2 regions of the Kitasatospora sp. MMS16-BH015 genome follow, and region 2 is predicted to be linked to the other one. Evidence: riboswitches for the same ligand, from Rfam matches in the RefSeq annotation. Region 2 holds a riboswitch; the other holds the start of a gene.
What was found. Region 2 has a riboswitch for cyclic di-AMP ahead of CFP65_RS42255 (transglycosylase family protein). Riboswitches for the same ligand answer to the same signal wherever they lie in the genome.

Region 1 (4,204 bases), 370 kb from region 2:
GCCGCCAGCTTCGCCGTCGCGGTCAGCCCGGCCTCGGCCACGTCCACGCCGACCACCCGGCCGCCCTCGGCGAGGATCCGGCGCACGGTGGCCTGGCCGATGCCCGAGCCCGCGCCGGTGATCAGTACGCGGCGGCCCTCGAAGCGGTTCATGGTGCTCTCCTGCAGGTTCTGTGCGGCTGGGGCGGATTGCTGCCGCTCCTGCACCGTACGCCTGAATGACACGTCGTGCCACTTCTGCACCGGGCGTCGATCTGACGGTTAGACTGCAGTCGTGCCAGAGACCACCCAGCGCCCCTCCCTGACCGAGCGCCGCAAGGCCGCCACCCAGCAGGAGATCGCGCTCGCGGCCGCGATGCTCTTCGCCGAACACGGCCCCGAGGCGACCACCGCCGAGGACATCGCCCGGGCGGCCGGGATCTCGCTGCGCACCTTCTACCGGTACTTCCGCACCAAGGAGGACGCCGTCGCCCCGCTGCTCTCGGCGGGCGTGCGGGACTGGATCGAGGAACTCGCCGCCGCCCCGGCCGAGTCTGGCCTCACCGAGGCGCTGGAGCAGGCCGCCGGGCGGGCTCTCACCCCGGCCCCCGGCCGCCCGGCCGAGGCGCTGGACTGGGTGCGCGGGCTGCTCCGGGTGATGGCGGACGCCCCCGATCTGCTGGCCGTCTGGCACCGCGTCCACCACGCCTCCGAGCTGGCCCTGATCCCGGTGCTCGCCCCGCGCACCGGCGCCGACCCGCTGGAGGCCCGCCTCGCGGCGGCCGCCGCCAACACCGCCATGCGCGTCGCCCTGGAGACCTGGGCCGCCTCCGAGGCCCCGGCCGCCGAGGCCGCCGCCCTCGCGGCCCGCTGCCTGCGCGAACTCACCGCCGGCCTGAAGCCCTGACCCCGGGGCACGAACCCGCAGTCTTGACCCCGGTCAACGAAGAAGCGCCGCCCATCGACGGCAGGTCGAAGGGCGGCGCTCAGGCGTGCGGGGGTTCAGAGGCTCTCGGGTGTGACCAGGCAGAACGGGTGGCCGACCGGGTCGGCGTAGACCCGGTAGCCGACCGGCTTGTCCGAGCCGTCCAGCAGGGTGGCACCCAGGGCGAGCACCTTCGGCTCGGCCACGTCCAGGTCGGGCACCAGGACATCCAGGTGCAGCTGGGCCGGGTGGGCCGCCTCCGGCCAGCGCGGCGGGTGGTACTCGGGCACCTGCTGGAGCGCGAGCACGGCCCGGCCCGCCGGGTCGGCCAGCACCACGTACTGGCCGGTGTCCACGGTCGGGGCCAGCCCGAGCAGCTCGCGGTAGAACCCGGCCAGCGCGGCCGGGTCGGGGCAGTCGACGGTGACGACGTGCAGTTCTCCGATCATGGGCAGCACTCTGCCCGAACCGGTGATCACCGCACCAGGGCCGCTCCGGGCCCGACGGCCCGTCAGGCCAGCTGCTCCAGCTTGCCGGTGTGCAGCTCGCCGACCCGGCCGCCCTCGCCCTCGTACGTCCAGAACGCGCGCACCGTCATCTCGTTCAGGTCCATCAGGTGGCTCACCGTGATGCCGCCCGCCTCCGTCCAGCTGACGAAGTACAGCTCGGGGCCGACCTGGGCCACGTGCAGCGCCACGTCCTCCCACTGGCCGGCCGACTCGCCGAGGCCCTCCCAGCGGAGCCGGGTGCCGTCGGCGGAGTAGGCGTTGCGGAAGGCCGCGCCGTTGTCGACCTGGAACAGGTAGGTGTGTCCGGCGAAGCCGGGCAGGGGCGCGGTCATCTGCGGGGTGTCTCCGTCTCGGGCGGTGGCGGCCTGCGCCGGTGTGGTCGGACGCAGGCCACCAACTTATCCGAACCGGCGGTGTGAGGTGCGTCGCTTCGCCATCGAACTCCTTGGCCGGGCTCCGACGAGCTGCGTACCTTTCACAGGTCGTCCGCCTCCAGCGGACCCTGCCGCCGGGACGCCGAATCCCACCCACCCGACGGCCGGTACCCGAGCACAGAGAAGAGCGGGCGGGAGCGGGGGAACCAGGTAAGTCGCCGTATCCCCCTGCCCCGCTGCCAGCGGGCGCCGCCGGGCCGGCTAGGGGTGAAGCCGCTCCCACACGCGGCCGGGCTACCCGTGTGCCCGAACCCGACAGCTCACCTCGCAGGCGTTCACAGGGCTGACCACCATGCGCATATCCATCACCCCTGCCCGCTTGGCCGCCGTGGCCGGCACCGCCGCCCTCGTGGCCGTCCCGCTGGCCGGCCAGGCCCAGGCCGCCGTCGGCGTCTCCCCGGACCGGCTGACCCCGACCGCGCTGACGGCGGGCCGGGCCGGCACCGCCTCGCTGACGGTGCACTCCACCTCCTGCTTCACCGCCAAGACCCTCGGCGTCGGCGTCCGCGACGCCGCCGGCCAGAACCTGGACTTCCCCGGCTCCGCCTCGAACGTGCGGATCTGCCCCGGCGGAGTCTCGATCACCACCGGCGCCCGCGCCCTCCCGGCCGGCAGCTACACCGAGTTCGGCTTCTGGCAGGACCTGTCCGGCGGCTGGCACAACCTGCCCGCCCGCACCCTCACCGTGTCGGGCGCCACCGTGGCCCCGACCCCCACGCCCACCCCGACGCCCACCCCGGCTCCCGCGCCCACGCCCACCCCCAGCCCGACCCCCACGCCGTCCACCGGCTCGCCCGTCCCGGGCAAGCAGCTGACCTGGTCGGACGAGTTCAACGGCCCGATCGGCTGGGGCTCGCGCTGGGTCGGCGACAAGACCAGCGCCTACCGCTACGGCAACCACAACCCGGACGACAACAAGCTCGACTGGCTGGCGCCGAACAACGTGAGCGTGGCCGGCGGCGTGGCCACCTTCACCGCCACCCCCTCCAGCCACACCCTGGAGAACGGCAGGCAGGCCTGGGACACCGGCTTCCTCACCACCGAGGGCTCGACCGAGGGCTTCCAGGTGAAGACCGGCGACTACGCCGAGACCCGGGTCAAGCTCTCCGACGGCCTCGGCGCCTGGCCCGCGCTCTGGACCTGGAAGAACGGCAACGGGGAGATCGACTCCTTCGAGTACCACCCCGACAACCCGAACCTGCTGGAGCTCACCAACCACGTGAAGTCCGGCCAGAAGTACTACACCGACGCCAGCGCCATCGCCAAGGACCAGTGGGTCACCGTCGGCACCTACTACGGCGCCAACTCGGTGGACTGGTACGTCAACGGGGTCAAGGTCTTCTCGGACCAGACCGGGGTGGGCGCCGACTGGTCGGCCTACCTCAACCTCAACCTCTCCGTCGGGGCCGGGGAGTACCACCCCGGCCCGTCCGGCTCGGCGCCGCTGACCATGGCCGCCGACTACGTGCGGGTCTACCGCTGACCGTCAGCTCACCCGCAGGGTGAACGGCGTGGTGTTGTTGCCGGGGTGCCGGTCGTCCGCGCTGATCACCCGGACGTGCCCTTGGGTCACCGTGCCCGGGGGCACGCTCGCACCCGCCTCCACCGGGACGAGGGCGGTGGCGGTGCGGCCCTGGGCGAGGCCTGGCCCGAAGGTGCAGCTCACCAGGAGCGGGGTGGTGGTGCAGCCGGCCGGGAAGGTCGGGGGCAGCAGGGTGAACCCGGCCGGCACCTCCACCTCCAGCGTGAACGGGGAGGCCGTGGTGGCCGGCCCGTCGTTGGCGACGAAGGCGTGCACCACCGTCTGCCCGCCGGGGGCCACCGCATCAGGATCGATCCTGACCACTTGGAGGTCGGAGTTCGAGGGCAGCGCCTGCGCCCCCGCAGGGCCGGCGCCGAGCGCCGCCAGGGCCAGCGCCGCCGCTGCCGCCATCGCCAGACGGACCATGCCGTTCACCTTTCACTTCCAGCACCCGATCGACTACCCAGTGTAGCGGCGTAGGCTGGTTCGTGTCCGGTTTTTTCCGTGGACCGGTGGAGGTGGGCGACATGGGCGGACAGGTGTTGAGCGAGGTCAGCGCGGTGGTGCCGAACGACCGCGAGGCCGAACTGGTCACCTCCTACCGGGAGCTGATCGCGGGCCCGCTGCCGGACGGCCTGGTCCGCACCGAGCTGCTGCGCGGCGCGGACGGGGCGTGGCGGATCCAGAGCCTCTGGCGGGACAAGGCGGCGCTGGAGGCCGTTCGGGCGAACCCGAAGCTGGCCGCCGCGCCCAAGCTCTTCCGGGACGTGGGCGCGGAGCCGCAGCTGTCCGTCTACCAGGTGACGGCCACCCAGACCGGCGCCCTGATGATCTCG
Region 2 (4,204 bases):
GGCTGAGGGTGGGTCAGAGCGCGCAGAAGGCGGCGGAGGTCGCCCGCCCGGTGTCCTGCTGGCCCCTGGTGGGGCCGCCCACCAGGTGGTACTCGGTGTTCGCGCGGAGGACCTGCCTGGTGCCGTCCTCGCTGCTCAGCCAGTCGCTGTCGTAGCCGAGCACGTCGCCGCCGTGGCTCCAGGCCCACTGCCCGCAGGGCAGCTGCTTGTGGATGACCCCGAGGCCGTAGCCCCCGAGGCTGCTCGGCACGGTGGTCGTGAGCTCGGTCTGCTGGGCGGGCGGCAGCAGCTTGCCGGTCACCAGCGCCCGGCTGAAGGCGGCCATGTCGTCCAGGGTGGAGACCATGGCCCCGGCCGCGCCGAAGGTCTGCACGTTGGAGACGGTGACGTCGAGGATCACCAAGGAGGACCCGAGCGGGTACTCGTAGCCGTGCAGGTAGTTGCCGTGCAGGCTCGGGTCGCTGGTCGGGAAGGTGGTGTCGGTGAGCCCCAGCGGGGTGATGATCCGCTGCTGGATCTCGGCCGCCGGGCTGTTGCCGGTCACCGCGGTGATCACCATGCCGGCCAGCACGTAGTTGGTGTTGGCGTAGCCCCAGGTCTGGCCGGGGGCCGAGGCGGGCGCGTGCTGACGCAGCGCCAGGTTTACCAGCGCCTGCGGGGCGAAGGCCTGGTCGGGCTGCAGGTCGGCGCCGTAGTTGAACGCGAAGGCGGCGTCGGCCGCGTAATCCGGCAGCCCCGAGGTGTGGTTGAGCAGCTGACGGATGGTGATCTTCGAGCCGTCGTAGCCGTTGGCGCTGACCGCGCCGGGCAGCCACTTGGCGACGGTGTCGTCGATCGAGAGGCGGCCCTCGGCCTCCAGCTGGAGCAGCACGGTGGAGGTGAAGGCCTTGGTGCTGCTGCCGATCCGGTACTGGGCCTTCGGGTCGGCGGGCGTACGGGTGGCGCGGTCCTTCACCCCGGCGGCGACGTACTGCACGGCGTCGCCGCTGCGGACCAGGCCGACCACGGCCGGGTAGCCGTCGGCCACGCCCTGGCGGGCGCCGGCCTGGAGCAGTGCCTGGGCGCTCGGCACGTCGGCCCGGGCCGGCGCCGTGGTGGCCAGGGCGGCGAGCGCGGCCAGGGCCGCGGCGGCCAGCGTGGTGCGGTTCGGCTTCATCGAGTTGTCCCCTCGGACGATCGTCAAACATGGGCATGACATCACAGGTGCCGTGGATCGGCGGAACCCATGCTGGCCCGGAGAGGGGGCGGGCGGCAGGACAGACGACCGGCAATCCGTTGCCGGTCACGTCATGGCTGGTCAGACCGGCCGTGGCCGCGGTACCGGCAGTGGGCGGGCGCCGCGTGGTGGCCGCCCACGGCCGGTACCGCGGCCACGGCCGAGGAATTGGTCGATCCATGCGCAAGGGCCCACCCCCTGGGGAGGGGGCGGGCCCTGGTGCGCTATTGGTGCGCTACTGCTGCGGTCAGATGCGACCGGCGAAGTCCGGCGCCCAGTTGGCGACGGTCTCGGTCTTCACGCCGGCCCGCGGGTTGGCGGCCTCGACGTACTTGCCGTCACCGACGTACAGGGCGACGTGGTAGACGCCCGAGTTGCTGCCGTTGTTCGACCAGAAGAGCAGGTCGCCCGGCTGCAGGTTGTCCAGGGAGACGCGGGTGGTGGCGTCGGCCTGGTCGGCGGCCACGCGCGGCAGGGAGATGCCGGCCTGGCGGAACGCGGCCTGGGTCAGGCCGGAGCAGTCCCAGCCACCGTCGCTGGTGCCGCCGTAGACGTAGGCCTGGCCCAGCTTGGACTCGGCGAAGGAGATCGCGGCGGCCATGCTGCCGGTGGCGGCCGGGGCCTGGGTCTGCGCCTTGGCCGGGGCCTGGGCCTGCGGGGTGGAGCGCTTGGCCGAGGTGGTGCGGGTGGTGGCCTTGGGCGCGTCCTGCTGCTGCGGGGCGGCCTGGGCCGGGGCCTGCTGCGGGGTGGCGACGGCGGAGCCGAGGCTCAGGTGCTGGCCGGGGTAGATGGTGTCCGGGCCCTCGGTGAGGACGGACTTGTTCAGGTCGTACAGCTTCTGCCAGCCGCCCTGGACGTTGTTCTTCTGGGCGATGGTGGAGAGCCAGTCGCCCTCGACCACGGTGTAGCTGCCGGCGGCGGCGGGAGCGGCGGCCGGCTTCTGGCCCCAGTCGCCCTGGCCGCGGTGGCCCCACTTGGAGCCGGACTGCGCGGTGGGGGCCGACTGCGCGGCCGAGTCGGAGCTGCTGCTGTCGGCCTTGGCGGCCGGCGCGCTCGACTTGGCGGAGGTGTCGACCTGCGGGGTCTCGCCGCCACGGGTCAGACCGCCCTGGATGGAGCAGACCGGCCAGGCGCCGGGGCCCTGGTCGGCGAGCACCTTCTCGGCGACCGAGATCTGCTGGTCCTTGGTGGCCTGGTTGGCCTGCGCGGCGTAGTCGTGACCGCCGTACGCGGCCCAGGTGGAGGAGGTGAACTGGAGGCCGCCGTAGAAGCCGTTGCCGGTGTTGATCGACCAGTCGCCGCTGCTCTCGCACTGGGCGACCTTGTCCCAGGTGGAGACCGAGGCGGCCGAGGCGGCACCGGCGGTCAGGCACGGGATGGTCAGGCCGAGGCCGACGACGCCGGTGGCGGCGATGAGGCGGCGGGCACGCTTGGTCGCGTTGATGGGCAGCATGAAGAAGCGTTCCTCTCCCACGCCTGCGAGGTGAGCTGTCGGATTCGGGCTGGAGTTGCCCGGCCGTGCGGCTGCACGGCTTCACCCCAAGCCCGGTCGCGGTCCGAGGACCGCTGCCGGGCGACTTACCTGGTTCCCCCGCCCCTGCCGTGGTGCGTTTTCGCGTTTCCAGCTCGCCCGGCGGCAGGACTCGGCGTCCCGGATGAGCTGGGTCCGTGTGACCACGAACGGGAGGACATTAAGCAGACTTAAGTTGAATCTGCAAACACTGTGATCGCCATCACAGATCATCTTCAAGTCGTTTACCTGCATCGAATTTCCGACACGTCAGGTTCGATCGCTCGCACACCGTCAAAACCCGTGCCGCAGCGGAAAGCTGGCATCCGTTCAGCCCCGGGATCTGACGCCGATTCCGCCCCCGCCCGCCAAGGTCTCGAACGGGTAAACCACCGGCAAAGACCGGCCGCCAGGGTCGAAGGTCCCGCCGTCGACGGGGTCGAAGGGCCTCCCGGGGCCGGGTCCGAGGGCCGGGTCCGAGGGCCGGGTGGCTCCCGGGCACGGAGAAGGGCCCCGGACGGGTGTCCGGGGCCCTTCGGGGTGGCGCGTCAGGCGGTGGGGGCTTCCTCGGCGGCCTCTTCGGCCGGGGGAGGGGTGGGGAGGGCGGCCAGGTAGGTGGAGGCGATCAGCTGGCCGACGGTCTGGTAGGCGCCGATCGGGGCGGCGCCGGGGCAGCCCGTCTCCTCGGCGGCGGTGGCCAGCAGCTCGGGGTCGGCCTCGGGGCCGATCACCAGCGGGGCCAGGGCCGGGCGCTGGGAGCCGGTGGCCCGGAGGTGCTCGACGGCGGCGGCGACCGAGCCGGGCACGTCGAGCGCGGCGGCCACCACCGGCACGGCGAGCCGCGCGGCCAGCAGGACGCCGGTGATGCCGGCCGCAGCGGCCGCCTCCTCGCCGCCCACCGTGGTGAGGACGACGCCGTCGGCGGCGGTGGTGATGGCGAACAGGCGGGCGCGGTCGGCCCGGGCCAGCCCGGCCTCGGAGAGGCGGACGTGCACGGCCTCGGCCAGCAGCGGGTGCGGGCCGAGCGTGTCGGTCACGGTGGCCCCGTGCTCGGCGGCCAGCTTGTGCAGCTCGACGAGGTACTCGTGCGGGCCGGCCAGCAGCGGCACCAGCACGGGGGCGGGCAGCCCCGCCTCGGCGGCCGCGGCCAGCAGCCCGGCGACGGTGGCGGCGCCCTCCTCCGCGGGGGAGCCGTCCAGGTAGGCGGCGGTGGCCTCGATGCCCGGCTGCTCGCCGCGCACGACGGAGAGCAGCTCCTCGACGACGGGGCGGGCCTCGGGCCCGGCCGTGGCCGGCACGGCCAGCACCAGAGCCGGTGCGCCGGCGGGGACCTCCGGGCGCTCGGGACGACGGTGGCGCCCCCGCGCACGGGAGCCTGGCGTACGGACGGGCAGTGGTGCGCCCGGGATCGCTGCGGTGCTCATGGCGGAGATCGTAGGACATTACGCCGACAGGCCTGCAGTCGGCTCCCGCCCCCG

Region 1: linked by a shared signal. The riboswitch ahead of CFP65_RS41410 (glycoside hydrolase family 16 protein) and the one ahead of CFP65_RS42255 (transglycosylase family protein) in region 2 are both predicted to bind cyclic di-AMP.

The regions. Positions count from the first base shown of each region.
Region 1 is NZ_CP025394.1:7,413,083-7,417,286, forward strand. It holds gene CFP65_RS31715 (SDR family NAD(P)-dependent oxidoreductase) at 1-152, opposite strand, end outside; gene CFP65_RS31720 (TetR/AcrR family transcriptional regulator) at 274-885, shown strand; gene CFP65_RS31725 (VOC family protein) at 981-1,352, opposite strand; gene CFP65_RS31730 (adenylate cyclase) at 1,415-1,744, opposite strand; cyclic di-AMP (ydaO/yuaA leader) riboswitch at 1,993-2,136, shown strand; gene CFP65_RS41410 (glycoside hydrolase family 16 protein) at 2,139-3,329, shown strand; gene CFP65_RS31740 (hypothetical protein) at 3,333-3,794, opposite strand; gene CFP65_RS31745 (hypothetical protein) at 3,896-4,204, shown strand, end outside.
Region 2 is NZ_CP025394.1:7,783,833-7,788,036, forward strand. It holds gene CFP65_RS33445 (serine hydrolase) at 14-1,156, opposite strand; gene CFP65_RS42255 (transglycosylase family protein) at 1,464-2,690, opposite strand; cyclic di-AMP (ydaO/yuaA leader) riboswitch at 2,675-2,836, opposite strand; gene CFP65_RS33455 (hypothetical protein) at 3,275-4,150, opposite strand.